DNA from 2 places in the Oribacterium sp. FC2011 genome. Region 1 is predicted to be linked to the other one. Evidence: riboswitches for the same ligand, from Rfam matches in the RefSeq annotation. Region 1 holds a riboswitch; the other holds the start of a gene.

Region 1 (8,149 bases):
ATGAGACGAACCTGCATGTTGTCATCGAGGTCGGTGCAAAGAACAGGAGATGCGGTTGAAGGAGCATTCTTGCTGATGAAATCAAGATCCATCTTAAGCATCGGATCACCCTTCTTAACCTTCTGACCGTTCTCAACAAGAACTGTAAAGCCCTGACCGTCAAGCTTAACGGTATCGATACCCATATGGAAGAGCATGTTGATGCCATCCTCGGTTTCGAATCCGATAGCGTGCTTTGTGTCAAAAACAAATGTTACTTCGCCGTCGCAGGGAGCATAGAGAGTACCGTCTTCCGGAATCATGCATGCACCCTGTCCCATCATGCCGCCGGCAAATGCCTCATCCGGAGTCTCTGAAAGTTCCTTGGCTTCACCGTTGAGAGGGCTTCCGATAATTATGGTTTTAGTTACTGTCTTTTCTGAAGCAGAAGCGGTTTCCTGTGATAATGTTTCTGCATTGGCATTAGCATCTCCATGATACTCTGTTGAAGGCTGTGTCTCGAGATAATCCTCAAGATTTGACTTTACAACAGTAACTGAAGGTCCGTAGATAACCTGTACGCCTGTACCTTTATGTACAACACCTGATGCGCCTGAAGCCTTGAGCATACCATCATTTACAAGTTCAGGCTTCTTAACTGTTACACGAAGACGGGTAGCGCAGCAGTCAACGTCAGAAATATTTGCCTTACCACCGAGACCCTTCATGATAAGGTCGCTCTTTTCATCTGTAACGTCTGAGTTTTCACCGTCCTTCTTTGCAAGATAATCCTTCTTGCTGTAGAGACGTGTTTCCTGATCGTCATCTTCGCGACCCGGTGTCTTAAGATCAAACTTCTTGATAAGGAAGCTGAAGATAAAGTAGTAAAGCAGGAAGTAAATGATACCTACAGGAATTATAAGCATCCAGCTTGTCTTCTCGTTACCCTGAAGGATACCGAAGAAGAACAGGTCGAGAAGTCCGCCTGAGAAGGTGAGACCAACTGCGATATTGAGCATATGTGCGATCATGTATGCTGAACCTGCGAGTATAACCTGTACTACGAAAAGCATAGGTGCAACGAAAAGGAATGAGAACTCGATAGGCTCTGTGATACCTGTAAACATTGATGCAAGAGCGGCTGAGAGAAGAAGACCTGCGGCCTGACCGCGCTTCTCAGGCTTTGCAGTGCGAACCATGGCAAGGGCTGCACCCGGGAGACCGAAGATCATGAAAATGAACTCTCCGGAGAAGTATCTTGTAGCATCTGCACTGAAGTGAGCAACATGCTGTGAATCTGCAAGCTGAGCAAAGAAAATGTTCTGACCACCCTGAACAAGCTTTCCTGCAACTTCCATCTGTCCGCCAACGGCTGTCTGCCAGAAGGGCATATAGAATACATGGTGAAGTCCGAATGGGATGAGTGCACGCTTGATGAGACCGAAGATAAGTGTTCCGATATATCCGCTGCCTGTTACGAGACCACCGAGAGCGAAGATTCCCTTCTGAACGAATGGCCAGAGGTAGAAGCTGAGGATACCCACTCCGATATAGGCAAATGTTGAAACGATAGGTACGAAACGTGAACCACCGAAGAAGGAGATGGCTGCGGGAAGCTCTATCTTATAGAACTTATTGTGAAGAGCCGCAACTCCGAGACCTACGATGATACCGCCGAACACACCCATCTGAAGGGTATTGATACCAACGATGCTTGTTACCGTTCCTTCAAGAACACCCTCTGCAACCGCACCGTCAACGATCATTCCTGTGATGTTGAGCATGGCTTCGATGGTGATGTTCATTACGAAGAAAGCGATCATGGCAGCGAGGGCTGCAACTTCCTTTTCCTTCTTTGCCATACCGATGGCAACACCAACTGCAAAGATAAGGGGAAGGTTACCGAAGATGGCACTTCCAACAGCGTTCATAATGTTAAGAAGTGCATTAAGCGGAGTACCGCTTCCGAGAAGTGCCTCCATATGATAGGTGGCAATAGTGGTTGGGTTTGTGAAACTGCTGCCGAGTCCAAGTAAAAGGCCTGCAACCGGAAGCATGGCGATAGGAAGCATAAAGCTTCGTCCTACACGCTGTAAAACTGAAAAAATGTTGTCTTTCATAGATCCTCCTTGATTTATCCGTTCGGTTCAGGACTTCATGTACAAAAAATGCCCCCGCGTTTACGCGGGGGCATAAAAAAACAGACACTTCACCACATAAACATAGAACACGTTTTATGTACAGTGAATGCCTGCGAACAGTAACATACTGAATTGAACATCAGTAGGTTAGCACCACGTCAGGCAAATGTCAAGAGGGAATTTAAACTATTATTGTACATCCAATCTCTTTTAGGGTAACAGTTCAGCCGGTGGACCAGGCTTTTGCTTGACTCATAATCTGCTTTACGGGGATATGAGTCATGTAGAATCAGACTTGGCATTGACTCATATCTGGCGTTTTGGTGATATGGGTCATGTAGAATCGGACTTAACAATGACTCATATCCGGATTTTAGAGTTTTGGGTCATGGAGCAGCAGAACTTGAATATCTACTACTCATTCGTACACCATGGTTAACAGGCTGAACTGTTACCTTTTAGGCGGTTCCAAACCATGGTCTGGGTCATGGAGCCGGTTTCTTCGAGTTCTTTCAGCATCAGTTCTTCTTTTTTCTTGGCGATGAGGGTTTTTGCGGCGGGAATCTTCCCCTTAGAATCCTGGTAAATCAAAAAACGTAGAGATAAGGTGAAAAAATTAGTGAAAAATTGCAGAATAATTTACTATTTAATAGTATGTGTTATTATTTATTTGTAAGCGTGCAGAAGAAAAGAGATAGATGGTATGAGAAAAACAAGATTGGCAGCAGCATTTTTTTTATTGACAATATTAGCGGGTTTTACAGCAATGGCCGGAACATGGAAAAATGATTCCAGGGGTTGGAGGTATGACGAAGGAAACGGTTCATATCCTAAGAACACCTGGCAGTGGATAGACGGAAACAATGACGGTATTTCAGAGTGTTACTATTTTGATGAAGATGGTTACTGTCTCATAAATACAACTACACCTAACGGCTGGGAAGTAGATTCAAACGGTGCATGGATTGTGGACGGTGTTGTTCGCACCAAGACGGCGAATGCATCAACCCCGGGTATTCCAACCGATCTTGATTCTGCAAGATGGTTAGATCTGACATCCCTGAATAGCAATAAAGTAGTTCTTGACGGAAGCAGATACCGCATAATGGCAGTAGCCTATGGCCGTGTATATAATCCTGATGAATATGTACGTATTCTTGATGCGGTAAGCAGAGGTGAATATATCGTAGATTCAAATACCGTATTTGAATATAAGTATACTGATCCTGCCACGACTCTTCCTGAATATCAACCGGGAGATACTGCGTTACAGTGGTTTGCACGTCTCTGCAATAATGGTTCTTTACGCCAGAATGACATATTTAAGGTTAAAGTCAGCGGAAATCATATCGATGCTTTTACCGATATCACATCAGAATACTGATTTATATATCCAAAGGGGACGGTTCTCGTAAGTGATCCGTCCCCTTTGGCTCTGTAAGATATATTTAAGACTTAAATAATGATATATTTAAGTCTTAAATAATGGTTGAATACTTAACAATTTAATGTTACATTTGAATCAATAATCCCGGGGTGCCTGATACAGGCTGAGATTAGACCCGTTTAACCTGATCTGCATAATGGCAGCGTAGGTAGCGATATTTGTAGAGACGAGTTTTCAACAGAAACTGGTTTTCTAAATACAGGTCTATATGTTTGATTCAGAAACCTCCGGGAAATAAATAACCGGAGGTTTTTTTATGTCACAAAATCCAGAAGAAAAACATTATGTAACTTACGGTTCACAGCAGAACTCTGATTGTGGCTGCGGCTGCGCCCTGTCACCGGAATCTGTTAAGATCACAGGCTGTCGTTTCGCCCTGAATATCATGGATGACAGGTACATTTCCATCATTCTGGGGGCTCTTCAGAAAACCGACACTTCCAAAATCTGGCAGGACACCGGAAGACTTTCAACGGTATACCGGGGAAAACAGATCCATGTTGAGGATGCGGTGAAAGCCTGCTTTGTCAATGCCTTTACCGAGGGAGTCCACATGACCATGGAAATGACTTTTTCCCGAGGCTGTCCCGGGGATGTTAATGCTGACGTAACCCTGGCAGAGGATGATGTTTTACAGAATGAACCACGGATCAAAGATATTCATTTTCCGGCAGACTGTAAGATCGCACTTTATCCCATGGGTATCCAAAACTACATGGAGCACATTGCAACAGTTGTAAATCATGCCATAGATTTAGGCATTTACGACAGATCCACACATTACTGTACTGTGTTAAAAGCTGATGTGCATGACCTTTTCTCATATTTTGATTACGTGAACACTTATTGCAGTGAGCACTTCAGTCATTATGTCTTTGAAGTAACCTTATCCGTTAACAGCCCGACAAAGGAGTAAAAAAATGCAGAATAAGAATGAGTGGAAATTAAAGGATGTTTTACTGGTAGCGATTTTAGGTGTTTTATTTGGAGTTGTTTATCTCGGATGTACCTATGCAGGCGGTTTTCTGTATGGATTACTGACCCCTGTCGGCCTTGCATCTCTGGGTTATGAACCGTTTTACGGTATTTATTTTATAGCCGGAGCTTTCGGTGTTTACATTCTCCGTAAACCCGGCAGCGGCATCATTGCCGAGCTTCTTGCGGCTATACTGGAATGTCTCAAGGGGAACTTTTTCGGTCCTATCATTATCTTATCCGGCATTGTTCAGGGCCTTGGTTTTGAGCTCATTATAATGCTTAGAAAATATAAGGATTTCAGTACAGCAGTCATGATTGCCTCGGCCGTTCTTTGCTCTGTATTTACAATGATCTACAATCTGATCATCAGCGGCTATAACCGGATTGCGGTTCCTGTTCTTTTGCTGATGCTGGGTGTCCGTATAGTCAGTGCTGTTCTCTTTGACGGACTTCTGGTGCCTGCATTGACCAAGGGCCTTGTTAAGGCGGGAATGCTCAAGGGATATGCTGTGGCTGATGCTGTGGATACGGACCTTTATGAATTAACCGGGATTGCATGATGACAGAAGAAAAAAGCTGTATGCTGGAACTCAGGGACGTGGTATTTCGATACAATCCTCACGGGAAAAGAAATATTCTTGATCATTTGTCCCTCAGCATAAGTGATAAAAGGATAACGGTTATAACCGGGCGGAGCGGCTGCGGGAAAAGCACTATGGCAGCGGTTTCCGCCGGCTTGTACCCGGAAAATGGAGGTTTTCTTGAGGGTGGCGGGATACTGCTTTACGGTAGACCTGTGGCGGACATGAATCCTCAGGAAAGAGCAAAGTATCTCACAGTTATGTTTCAGAATCCGGACCTTCAGTTTTGTATGCGGACTCTCAGGAAAGAGATGGAGTTTTGCCTGGAAAATCTATGCATTCCGGCATCAGAGATGGATCAAATGATACAGGAAGCGGCAGAAAACCTTGGCATAACAGAATTACTTGATAAACCATTATCGATTCTTTCCGGAGGAGAAAAGCAGAAGGCAAACCTGGCATGTCTTTTTCTCATAAAAAGTAATTGTATTTTTCTTGATGAACCTTTTGCCAATGTTGACGAGTCGTCAGCATTGGACCTTATCAAACAGATAGAAATGATGCACGATGCAGGCTTTTCCTTTGTGGTTATCGATCACAGACTGGACTACTGGCTTCCCGTTGCCGACGAAATAATCGTTCTTGGATCCGGCGGACAGGTGCTGAGAAGAGATATTAACAAAAAGAATCTTGAGGCTCATCATGATTTTCTTCATGACATGGGTCTTCTTTTTGATGTTTTAATAAGGAAAGATCTAAATAGTCAGATTGGTCCTGAATCTGCGGGAAAAACATTGAACTTTGATGAAAAGGTTTTAACAGAAGATGTTGACACCCGGGACTTCGCTGTAAGATTCAGTAATGTAACCATCCGTACGGAAAACCCCAAATGGAACAGAAAAGATATGGGAGAGATACTTCTGGAGGATGCAGGCGCAGTTTTTGAGAAGGGAAAAATGACTGCGATTTTAGGGCCTTCAGGCAGCGGCAAGACCACTGCCTTACTTTCCATATTAAAGCAGCATAGTTTCTCCGGCATTATCGAGGTAGAAGGTGAAAATCTGGCACACTGCAGACGTAAAGAGCTATACAGAAAGATTGGAATAGTATTTCAAAATCCTGCCAACCAGTTTATTTCCCAGAATGTTCAGGAGGAAATAGAATTAAGTATCAGGCAGTGGAACAGAAATATCGCAAAAGAACAATGCAGTAAAAAAGCGATTGAACTTCTCGCTGAATTTGGGCTGGATAGCTATCGACGATACAGCCCCTATATGCTTAGTCAGGGACAGCAGAGACGACTTGCGGTTTTGTCTGTTCTTGCCGGAGGACAAAGGATCCTTCTTTTGGATGAACCTACTTACGGACAGGATCATTTGTCCACAGTGGCCATTATGGATAGCGTGGCGGATAAAGTAGAGAGGGAAGAACTTACTGTAATCTTTATTACTCATGACAGAAAGCTTGCCCTGGAATATTCAGATTGTATCTACAAACTTGAGAACAGGAAGTTGCTAAAGATGCCCGATGCCCCAGGAGTTTAAAATACAGGCCATACTTTAACATTTTTTTTAGTCTGTGTAGTTATGAGGATTAAAGAATATTAGGGCGTTAAAAAGTGGCGTTATGAAATGAGGTTTAGAGTTTTATGTTGGAAAAATGGAACCCTTCAGTGAAAATGATCACCGTGTTTTTGTGCGTTTTTATTTTGACTGTTCGAAATAACACTAAACTTAATATTATTGTTTTTATTTCATTTGTTATTGGAATGCTGCTTTTTTCCGATGTAAAGCCCGGTAAAATATTTGCTTTTCTGTTACCTGCATTTATTGCAGCATTCGGATTATTTATCATGGGAATGTTTTACTCGAGAAACAGCGACATTTCCATAAAAACAATATTTGATATTTCTAAAGAGCAGCTTGAAGTACTGGCGACCTCAGGCAATATGGTCACAGCTCTTCAGCTTGCAACGAGACTCCTGGCTTATGCCGGGATGGGGATATTGTTCTCGTTGACTACCGATGGAGAATATTTTGTCAGAAGTCTCATGCATCAGCTGCGACTTCCGCCTAAATTTGCTTATGGCATTCTTGCAGCATTTTATCTTTTGCCCATGATGAGGAATGAGCTTAGGACTGTTCAAACCGCCTTTAGGGTCAGAAATATGTCCGGGTTCAGCCTTCGCCCGAAGATTCTTTTCACCATGCTGGTTAACAGCGTCCGGTGGTCCGAGAGCGTTGCCATGGCTATGGAATCAAAGGGGTTCTCTGGTGAGGCCGAAAGAACCTACCATGATATTCCAAAGCTTCATGTCCGGGATTTGGCCCTGGCTGTAGTTAGCGTCGGGGTAGTGGCTTTTGTTGCTTGAAATGGGACAAAAAATGCAAGCGCTAGGCACCGGCTCACGCAATATTCCAGCAATGAGGCTTTTATATTCTTTGTCGTTTATTCTGCTCCTCTACGTGTCATCAGCTTTACCGAGGAGTATTAAAATGGTCGGTAAGCACTTACTAAACTGCTTACCGACCATTTTAATAAAGTTTCATAGCACGTTTATCACAGTTCTGACAGCGCCTTTGCATTTTGCCATCTCTGTGAAATACCGGATGACCATGTCAGAAAGCCCCGCTTCCACCAGATCAACGCCAAAGACAGTCTCGTTTCTGAGGAATTTCTTAAGCTTCTCGCTATCAGGCTCATCGCCGAGTTTCATTCCGGAAAGCTGTGCCTGAGATGTCTCAAGAAGAGGATCCGGAGAAGGAGTAAAAGCATTACCCTCATCATCCACAGCCATAAGATATCTGAGCCATCCCGCATAAACCAGAGGAATGAATTTAAGATCGGATACCTTCAAAGTGTCAGACTTCATATAAGCCTTAACAGTTTCTCCGAAACGTATGGACAGCTTCTGGGAAGTGTCTGTTGCAATTCGATAAGGCGTGTCAGGCATGAACGGATTAGGGATTCTCTCATTGATGACAGTATTGATAAATTCCTTAGGACTAATGATGCCCGGGTCC
Region 2 (8,149 bases), on a different contig from region 1:
GCTCAAAGCTTTTCAGCATTAGCATGGGTCTTATGCGTTTTCCGCCTGCCTCAACTGAATAATCCATGGCATCGATAACAAGCTTCTGGAGGCCCTCCCGCTCAGGAAGATATGACTCTATAATTTCATTTATATTCTTAACTGTAAGCTCAAATTCATGAGAGAATTCCATCTTCATCCAACACCTTTACCTGTTTTTCAATCTTATCGATACTTAGAGAAGCCTCCTTCAGAAGAGACACACCTTTTTTATACATTTCAAAGGTCTTCTCAAGGCTGTCTTCTGTTTCCATACTTTCAAGGATCTCATCAAGTTCCGAAAATACTTCATTTAAAGGTTTTTTATTTTCATCAGCCTCAACGCCATTTACATAAGGATTTTTCTTTTTCACCGGCATACATCGTTCCTCCCGGAAAATCTTATTGATTTAAAAACGTAAATTCTTTCTGTCACATTCAACATTTTTAATTAACAAACGTTAATCACCTTTACAGATCAGGATTCATTAACAGATTCAATTCTGCTCTTGATGCTGCCGTCCTTCAAGGTTGTTGTGATAACTGAGCCAATGCTTACATCTTTCACACTTGAAACCTTGCCTCCGTCTTCATTTTGAAGATATCCGTAACCTGAGGATAGCTTACGTAAAGGACTTACCGCTTCAAGCTTTTCAGTATGGATCAAAAGTCTGTGTTTTGATTTCTCAATACTCTGCCTCATGACAGAAGGCAGATGTTCATAATCTCTGAGTCTGTTTCTTGACTTTAGCAGGCGGTCTCTCATGATGTTTTTAAACTCATCATAATCCTTTAACCGTTCTTTTTCGTCGGTCAGTTTATCCTGCATAAGCTGCTTCAGCTCATTTTTATACAGTATCTCCCTCTTTTGATACTCGCTGAGAATAGACTTGGGACTATGCTGATTGATCTTCAGCTTATACATGGAAAGCTTTTGGCGTTCATCCAGAATATGCTCTGACATGGAAGCATCCAGAGTTGCCCGGTAACCTGAAAGATCATTAAAAAGTTTATCAAGATCAAATACAGCCAGTTCGGCTCCAGCACTGGGGGTTGGAGCTCTCAGATCAGCAACAAAATCGGCAATTGTGGTATCTGTTTCATGACCTACAGCACTAATCACAGGTGTGTCGGCATCAAATATTGCCTGTGCCACTATTCTTTCATTAAATGCCCAAAGGTCCTCGATGGAGCCTCCGCCTCTTCCGACGATAATGACATCAAGTCCCATAAGATCCAGAGTTTTAATGCCTCTGACTATAGACTCGGCGGAACCTTCGCCCTGAACCTGTGCCGGATACAGAGTGATATCTACATATGGATTACGTCTTTTCGCAATCTGAATGATATCTCTTACAGCTGCACCGGTCTTGGCAGTAACCACACCTATCTTTCCGGCATATTGGGGAATCGGTTTCTTATACATTTCATCAAACATCCCCATTTCGGAAAGTTCTTTTTTCAGCTGTTCAAACTTTACATAGAGATCTCCAAGTCCGTCTGCGGTGAAGCTTTTGGCATAAATCTGATAACTTCCGCCCTTTTCATATACACCTACATTTCCGGTGCAAAGGACACTCATGCCATCCTCTAACTTAAACTGAAGCCCCGCACGATCTCCGGCAAACATGATGCCGGAAATCTGCGAAGCTGTATCTTTTAAAGTAAAGTAAATATGACCTGAAGAATGATATTTCAGATTTGATATCTCGCCTTTTATGGTAATGCCTGAAAGGGCAAAATCCTGAGCGAACATATTGGCAATATAGCGATTCAGCTGTGATACTGAATATGCTCGATTCGGCTTATTCATAACTTACTTATTATTCTTATTGATAAGGATATGAACACTCTTACCTTCCGAAGACTTCTTTTCTGTTATCTCGCCCTGAAGCTTACGGGGAGCTTTTTCTACTCTGGTAGACTCACGGCTGCCATCAACAAGTCTTGCAAGAACTCCGTTAACGAAAGATCCTGATTCGTTACCACCATACTTTTTAGCAAGCTCTATGGCTTCGTTTATAGCTACCTTCTCGGGGATGTCGTCATCATAGCTTATCTCATAAAGCGCGAGACGTATGGCTGTAAGATCAGTTTTTGTCATACGGTCTGTCTTCCAGCCTTCAGCTGATGAATTGATCCTTTCATCAAGTTCAGGAAGCTTATCTACGATCTTTTGTACTGCAGCTTCAAGTTCCTGCTGTTCTTCCTCGGAAACATTCTCAACCCTGAAGAGTACATCGCCGTCTTCATAATCAGGTGAAGCAAAATAGCTCTCCATCTGTGCAGGGATCTCATCTCCGGGATAAAACTGTGTGGAGAAAAGAAGTTTAAATTTGTGATCTCTTTCTTCTCGCTTATTCATATCTGTCCTATCTATATATTATTTCTATATTGCAAATGATTTAGTCATTTGTTTACGATCAATAGTTATACCTTTCGATAGTATAATTTTTGAACTTTACTCTGTGGTGACAACGCCGGAAATCTTAACATTAACATCAAGCACGTTAAGTCCTGTCATGGATTCTATGGCCTGAACAACCTTTTCCTGTACGTTCTTTGATACCTCAGGTATGGAGTAACCATATTTAACATTGAGACTTAAATTTACGGATACATGTCCTTCTTCTATGCTGGTGGTAACTCCCTTACTGAGGTCCTTGATACCCATTCTGGAAATGATCTCACCTGACCATCCTCCGTCCATGGAATCAACACCCTCTGTTTCTGTGGCAGCAATGCCTGCGATGATGGCAACAACCTCATCTGCGATTATCACCTGACCATCATCATCTTTTGAATATACAACGTGAGTCATTCTCTCCTGATTCTGTTCCATTAAGAGCCTCCCTTAAAAGTTGTGCAAATGCACATTTTACAGACATCTGCCTGATTTGTACAGAATATTTTCAGATTTAGGCATAGTCCGACAAATTTTTTTGTAATCTTGCGTCTATGATAGCACAATTCTGTATATTATGCATTAGGGAATCTTTTATACAAAAACCTGACTCCGAATTTATCTTTGATAAGCCGGTGAAAGTATGTGCCGTAGCTTAGACCGTTATATATTCTTTCAGTTTCTCATAGGTCTTGTCTCCTATTCGCTTTACATTTTTTATTTCTTCGATATCCGCAAACCCACCATACTTTTCCCTGTAATCGATAATGTTTTTGGCGGTTGCCGGTCCGACTCCCGGAAGAGATTCAAGTTCCTTCTGAGTGGCACTGTTAAGATTGATGCGATCTCCGGAATCATTATCCGCAGATGCCAGGGTTTCGATATCATCTGATCCATCAGATTCTTTATTATTTTGTACTTTCTCATCCGAGTCTGCATCAATCAATCCTTCCAGACTTTCAACATTTGAGAATTCTTCATCTGCTGATGAAAATTCAGTTGATTCTTTACCACGATTCTTTCCCGAATCTTCATTCTCGGAATCCACTCCGTATCCTTCTTTTTCTATAATAATCTTTGAAGACTTCTGTTCCGAGAAGGCATAGGCTGAATTATCCTTTTCCCTGCCTTTGGTCACATACCATAGTCCGCATAATACCATCAAGCCTATAATTATCAGTTGTTTTACTTTCTCGAGTTTTTTTTGCAGTTTATATTTATTCTTTTCAGTCATATATTTTATTCACTTTCTTTATATTAAATATTACTTTTATGCAACCAGATTTAACTTGACAGTTTTTCCTCATAGCTTATAATTTCTATGTAAACGCTAGGGGCGCTTTTGCTGAGATGATCTAAGGATCAACCCTTTTTACCTGATCAGGTTAGTACCTGCGTAGGGAAGCAAATATCTGACTATCCATGTCCGGATAGTAGTCTGCCCCTCCATTTTAAGGAGGTTTTTTTTATGTCAAAAAATGTCAGAACACTCGCTTACTGTGCGCTTTGCATCGCACTGGCTACCGTAACTTCAATGATCAAGGTCTTTGAATTTCCTACGGGCGGAGCTATCACTCTATGTTCCATGCTTTTCGCAACTCTTCCGGGTTTTCTTTTCGGACCTGTAGTCGGTCTCGTTTCCGGTGTAACTTATGGAATTCTCCAGTTTATTCTGGAGCCTTTTGTTCTTTCACCTGTGCAGGTTATCCTTGATTACATTCTTGCTTTTGGTGCTTTTGGTGTGTCAGGTTTCTTCTGCAGCAGGAAGAATGGGCTGTTCATCGGATATCTGGCAGCCTGTTGTCTTAGATGGTTCTTTTCTTTCTTATCAGGTTGGGTTTTCTGGGGCGAATATGCCTGGAGTGGTTGGAATCCGGCCGCTTACTCTGCGGTTTACAATTTGATCTACATCGGGGCTGAGGCGCTCGTGACTGTTGTGCTGTTGAAGGCCACTTCGGTATTCCATGCGTTTGACAGAGTGAAGGCTACGGTGGCTACGCAGGGTTAGTGATAAACCGGACCTTAAGGGATGTATTGGTGTATTGTAGTACTAAAAAATGATTTTAACAATGTCTGTTTTTAGACTATATATGAATGTGAAAATGCCCGAGCAGTCTGAAAGACCGGCTCGGGCATATGTTTTATTTCTGGATATTTATGGATGCAAATAACAGCACCTAAGAGTAGGCAAGACCACCTTGGTGCTGTTTACATAAATAATCATTAAAGGTTTTTCTGGAGTTTTGTGGCTTCGACGAGGTGCTGGGCAAGGACGGCAGTGGTTACGGTACCTACGCCGCCGGGGACGGGGGTTGCGGCTGAGGCTTTGAGGACGATCTGATCCCAGTCGCAGTCTCCGCAGAGGTTGCCCTGTTCGTCAACGTTAATTCCGACATCAATGACGGTGGCATCTTCTCTGACGTAACCGCTGCTTATTTTTTTGGCTTTACCGATGGCGGCAACTACGATGTCTGCTTCACTGGCAACGGCTTTGATGTTTTCTGTTTTTGAGTGACAGACTGTAACTGTGGCGTTCTCTTTGAGAAGGAGCATGGAGAGGGGTTTTCCTACTACCATGGATCTTCCGATTACGCAGACACGCTTTCCGGCCATTTCGATATTGTAGTCCTTGAGGATTTCCACAACTGCCTGTGCGGTGCAGGGGGCAAATGCATGCTTGTCACCACGCATCACACCGGCAACATTGGCATCTGTAATTCCATCAAGATCCTTTAGAGGATTCATTTTTTTCAGCATTGCCTCTTCGTCTATCTGTGCGGGAAGAGGTCTCATAACAAGGATTCCCTGGATTTCAGGGTCATCATTTATGAAGTCAAAGACTTCCTGGAATTCTTCGTTGGTGCAGTTTGCCGGAAGCTCATAATCCTTTACTTCCAGTCCGTAATCCACAAATCGTTTTTTGATGCTTCTTTCATAGGCGATGTCGTCTTCCTTCTCACCTACTCTCAGTACTGCGAGAGCCGGAAGGATTCCGTTGTACTTTCCCACAAAGTCCAGGCATTCGCCCTTTATTCTGTCTGCAATAAGCTTTCCTCTTAATTCTTTCATTTTTCTCCTTTATATGATAATTATATTGTGCCTGGTTCAGTTTCAGGTCCCGGCATCCTTCTGCAAAACAGAGCTATCTGACCAAAACCCAACCTGTTCAGATTTAACTATCAGCTGAAATCAATTTGTTCCGATTTAATTGTCAGCTGAAATCTACTTTATTTCTTTCTATTTTATCCCCATCATCATACTTTGGTTTAATGGTGCTTTCAACCTGTTCATAGATGAGTCTCGCTCTGGAAGTTCCGTCCAGAAGCAGCTTTCTTGCATATTCATTGAGCTCAATCATGCGGTTAGTGTTTTTCATCATTTTGGTATTGATGTAAACATTCATCACAGCTCCTTCGATGGCTGTATTCAAAAATGAAACTCCCACTCCAACGTCGCTAAGCATAAGCTTTGAGCCGTTATCCGCTAGCTGCTGCATATAGATAAGAGCTTCACAGGCTTTTTCCATAACTTTTATGGGTGTCATGGAAGCATTGGACAGGCAGGTTTCGAGAGTTGTTTCTTTATAATCTTTTTCCTCCACTGTGTCCTCGGGAAGTCCGTAGGCTTTGCTGAGGGGATAGAACACTTCTTCATCTTCATCTGAAAGCTTCAGAAAATCCTCTCTCAGTTTAGTGAGTTTTTCCTGTATTCTGATAAGCTCCGGCTCAAAGTCAGCGTACTTCTTTTTACCGCTTGTGAATGCACAGACCATAAGTCCGAGGCTTACGCCATAGGCTCCTGAAAGTGCACTGGCGCCTCCCCCTCCCGGGACCGATTCCTTCGCCCCGAGCTTAGACAGATATTCTTTTAATACTGTATCTCCTGCTGTCATGTCCTGATCCTCCATAATTAAATTATCAGCGATATAATCTACATTTACATGTCAGATATAGATTTAAAGATAATGCTTATACAGAGCCCTTAAGCTATGAACAAGTTTGTCAGATAGTATGGCTCAAAAAGCGGCATTAACAGATGAGGAAAGTATAACGGATATTTTATTAAAGTAGCAAGCATCATTGCTATATTTAATGCTCATATACATGTTAACCAAATATCATGTATATTTCCTTTTAAATATCTATATCTTGTATGCCAAAAAGTCCATTCCAAAACATTGCAAGAAAAGTCAACTAATGACATAATGAAATTGCACGATACTTTGCATTGGACTCCGTACGATAGTCGTTCGGCAGATGCCTTATAAGTCAAAGACCGTAGCAGGAGGATAAAAATGAATAATAATGTATCAACTTCAACCACTCAGTCACAGGTTGGTATCAATGTTTCCGGCAAGGTGCGTGACCTTTCCATCATGTCAATGTTTACAGCCATTGTGCTGATCATGGCATTCACCCCGTTTGGCATCATTGACCTGCCTCTCATCAAAGCTACTATCTTACATGTGCCGGTCATCATCGGCGGAATCCTTATGGGACCTAAGAAGGGTGCTTTCCTTGGATTCCTTTTCGGAGCAACAAGTCTTTTTAAGAACATCATGGCTCCAAGTATCCTTTCATTTGCATTTACACCGACAGTTCCTGTTCCGGGTCTTTCACACGGATCACCATGGGCTCTGTTCATATGTTTTGTACCTCGTATGCTTGTTGGTGTTACACCATGGCTTGTTTACAAAGCATTCAGCAAGGTTCTTCCCAAGATGAATGATGCAATCCGCTTTGCTGTTCTGGTTTTATGCGGCGCTGTGGGAGCTTTCACAAACACAGGTCTTGTTATGGGCACCATCTATGTGGTATTTAAGAGTGCTTATGCCGCAGCCAATAACATCCCGGTTGACCAGGTTCTCGGAGTGATACTTGGCATAGTATTTGGAAACGGTGTTCCTGAAATGATCGTTGCTGCTGTTATCGTTCCTATCGTTGTGACAGCACTTATCAAATCACGAATTGCAGCAAAATAAATTTTATTAAATGATTAATTTATACCAGTCAAATTTTATATTTGACTGGTATTTTTTCCGCCGGCAGTAATAGGCGGAATGAGGATTATTATGAAAATTCTTTTGATAGATGTTGGTAATTCAAATATCGTTATAGGTGTTTTTGAAAATGGCACAAAGCTTTTTCAGGACAGAGCAGTTACCAAACAGAGATGGGATCAGCTTAGCTTCATGAATGAGCTTCAGACTATCCTTGATAAGAATTCTGTTTCTCCTTCGGAGATTGAGGGTTCCATAATATCTTCGGTTGTGCCGGACATTAACCCTATACTTGTTTCCGCGATAAAGAGACTTATAGGAAAGGTACCGAAGATTGCAAGCAAACAGAACATTGACATCCCTGTCAGAAATTACGATATGTCTCTTCTCGGCATGGACAGACTTGTGGATATGCTGGCTGCGGTTACAAAATATGGTGCTCCCGTAATGGTTTATGATCTCGGTACCTGTACCACCATGTCCACCATCGATAGTGAGGGTTATTTCATTGGCGGCATGATTTCGGCAGGGATACAGCTGAGCCTGGATGCTGAAGCAGAAAAGACTGCCCAGCTTCCGAAGCTCACTGCTGATGCACCTGAAAAGCTCTTGGGGGATGACACGGTTTCGTGTATGATTAACGGAGAAGTCATTGGCACAGCTGCCATGATCGACGGAATTCATGACCGGGTGGCTGAGGAGATTGGTCTCCCAAAGAATAAACTACC

The links. Region 1 has a riboswitch for thiamine pyrophosphate ahead of T357_RS0115315 (YkoF family thiamine/hydroxymethylpyrimidine-binding protein). Riboswitches for the same ligand answer to the same signal wherever they lie in the genome.
Region 2: it holds a riboswitch for thiamine pyrophosphate, as region 1 does, so the genes downstream of both, thiT (energy-coupled thiamine transporter ThiT) here and T357_RS0115315 (YkoF family thiamine/hydroxymethylpyrimidine-binding protein) in region 1, are expected to answer to the same signal.

What each region holds. Positions count from the first base shown of each region.
Region 1 is NZ_JNJM01000023.1:51,777-59,925, forward strand. It holds gene T357_RS0115305 (PTS sugar transporter subunit IIABC) at 1-2,099, opposite strand, end outside; gene T357_RS20515 (hypothetical protein) at 2,824-3,504, shown strand; TPP riboswitch at 3,643-3,736, shown strand; gene T357_RS0115315 (YkoF family thiamine/hydroxymethylpyrimidine-binding protein) at 3,824-4,483, shown strand; gene T357_RS0115320 (ECF transporter S component) at 4,488-5,105, shown strand; gene T357_RS0115325 (ABC transporter ATP-binding protein) at 5,105-6,670, shown strand; gene T357_RS20520 (energy-coupling factor transporter transmembrane component T family protein) at 6,775-7,497, shown strand; gene T357_RS0115335 (mannitol dehydrogenase family protein) at 7,672-8,149, opposite strand, start outside.
Region 2 is NZ_JNJM01000005.1:62,202-70,350, forward strand. It holds gene T357_RS0105385 (polyprenyl synthetase family protein) at 1-178, opposite strand, end outside; gene T357_RS19035 (exodeoxyribonuclease VII small subunit) at 156-392, opposite strand; gene xseA (exodeoxyribonuclease VII large subunit) at 497-1,831, opposite strand; gene nusB (transcription antitermination factor NusB) at 1,835-2,383, opposite strand; gene T357_RS0105405 (Asp23/Gls24 family envelope stress response protein) at 2,480-2,860, opposite strand; gene T357_RS20045 (ComEA family DNA-binding protein) at 3,078-3,656, opposite strand; TPP riboswitch at 3,745-3,842, shown strand; gene thiT (energy-coupled thiamine transporter ThiT) at 3,891-4,430, shown strand; gene T357_RS0105420 (bifunctional 5,10-methylenetetrahydrofolate dehydrogenase/5,10-methenyltetrahydrofolate cyclohydrolase) at 4,646-5,491, opposite strand; gene T357_RS0105425 (cyclodeaminase/cyclohydrolase family protein) at 5,634-6,314, opposite strand; gene T357_RS0105430 (ECF transporter S component) at 6,717-7,403, shown strand; gene T357_RS0105435 (type III pantothenate kinase) at 7,494-8,149, shown strand, end outside.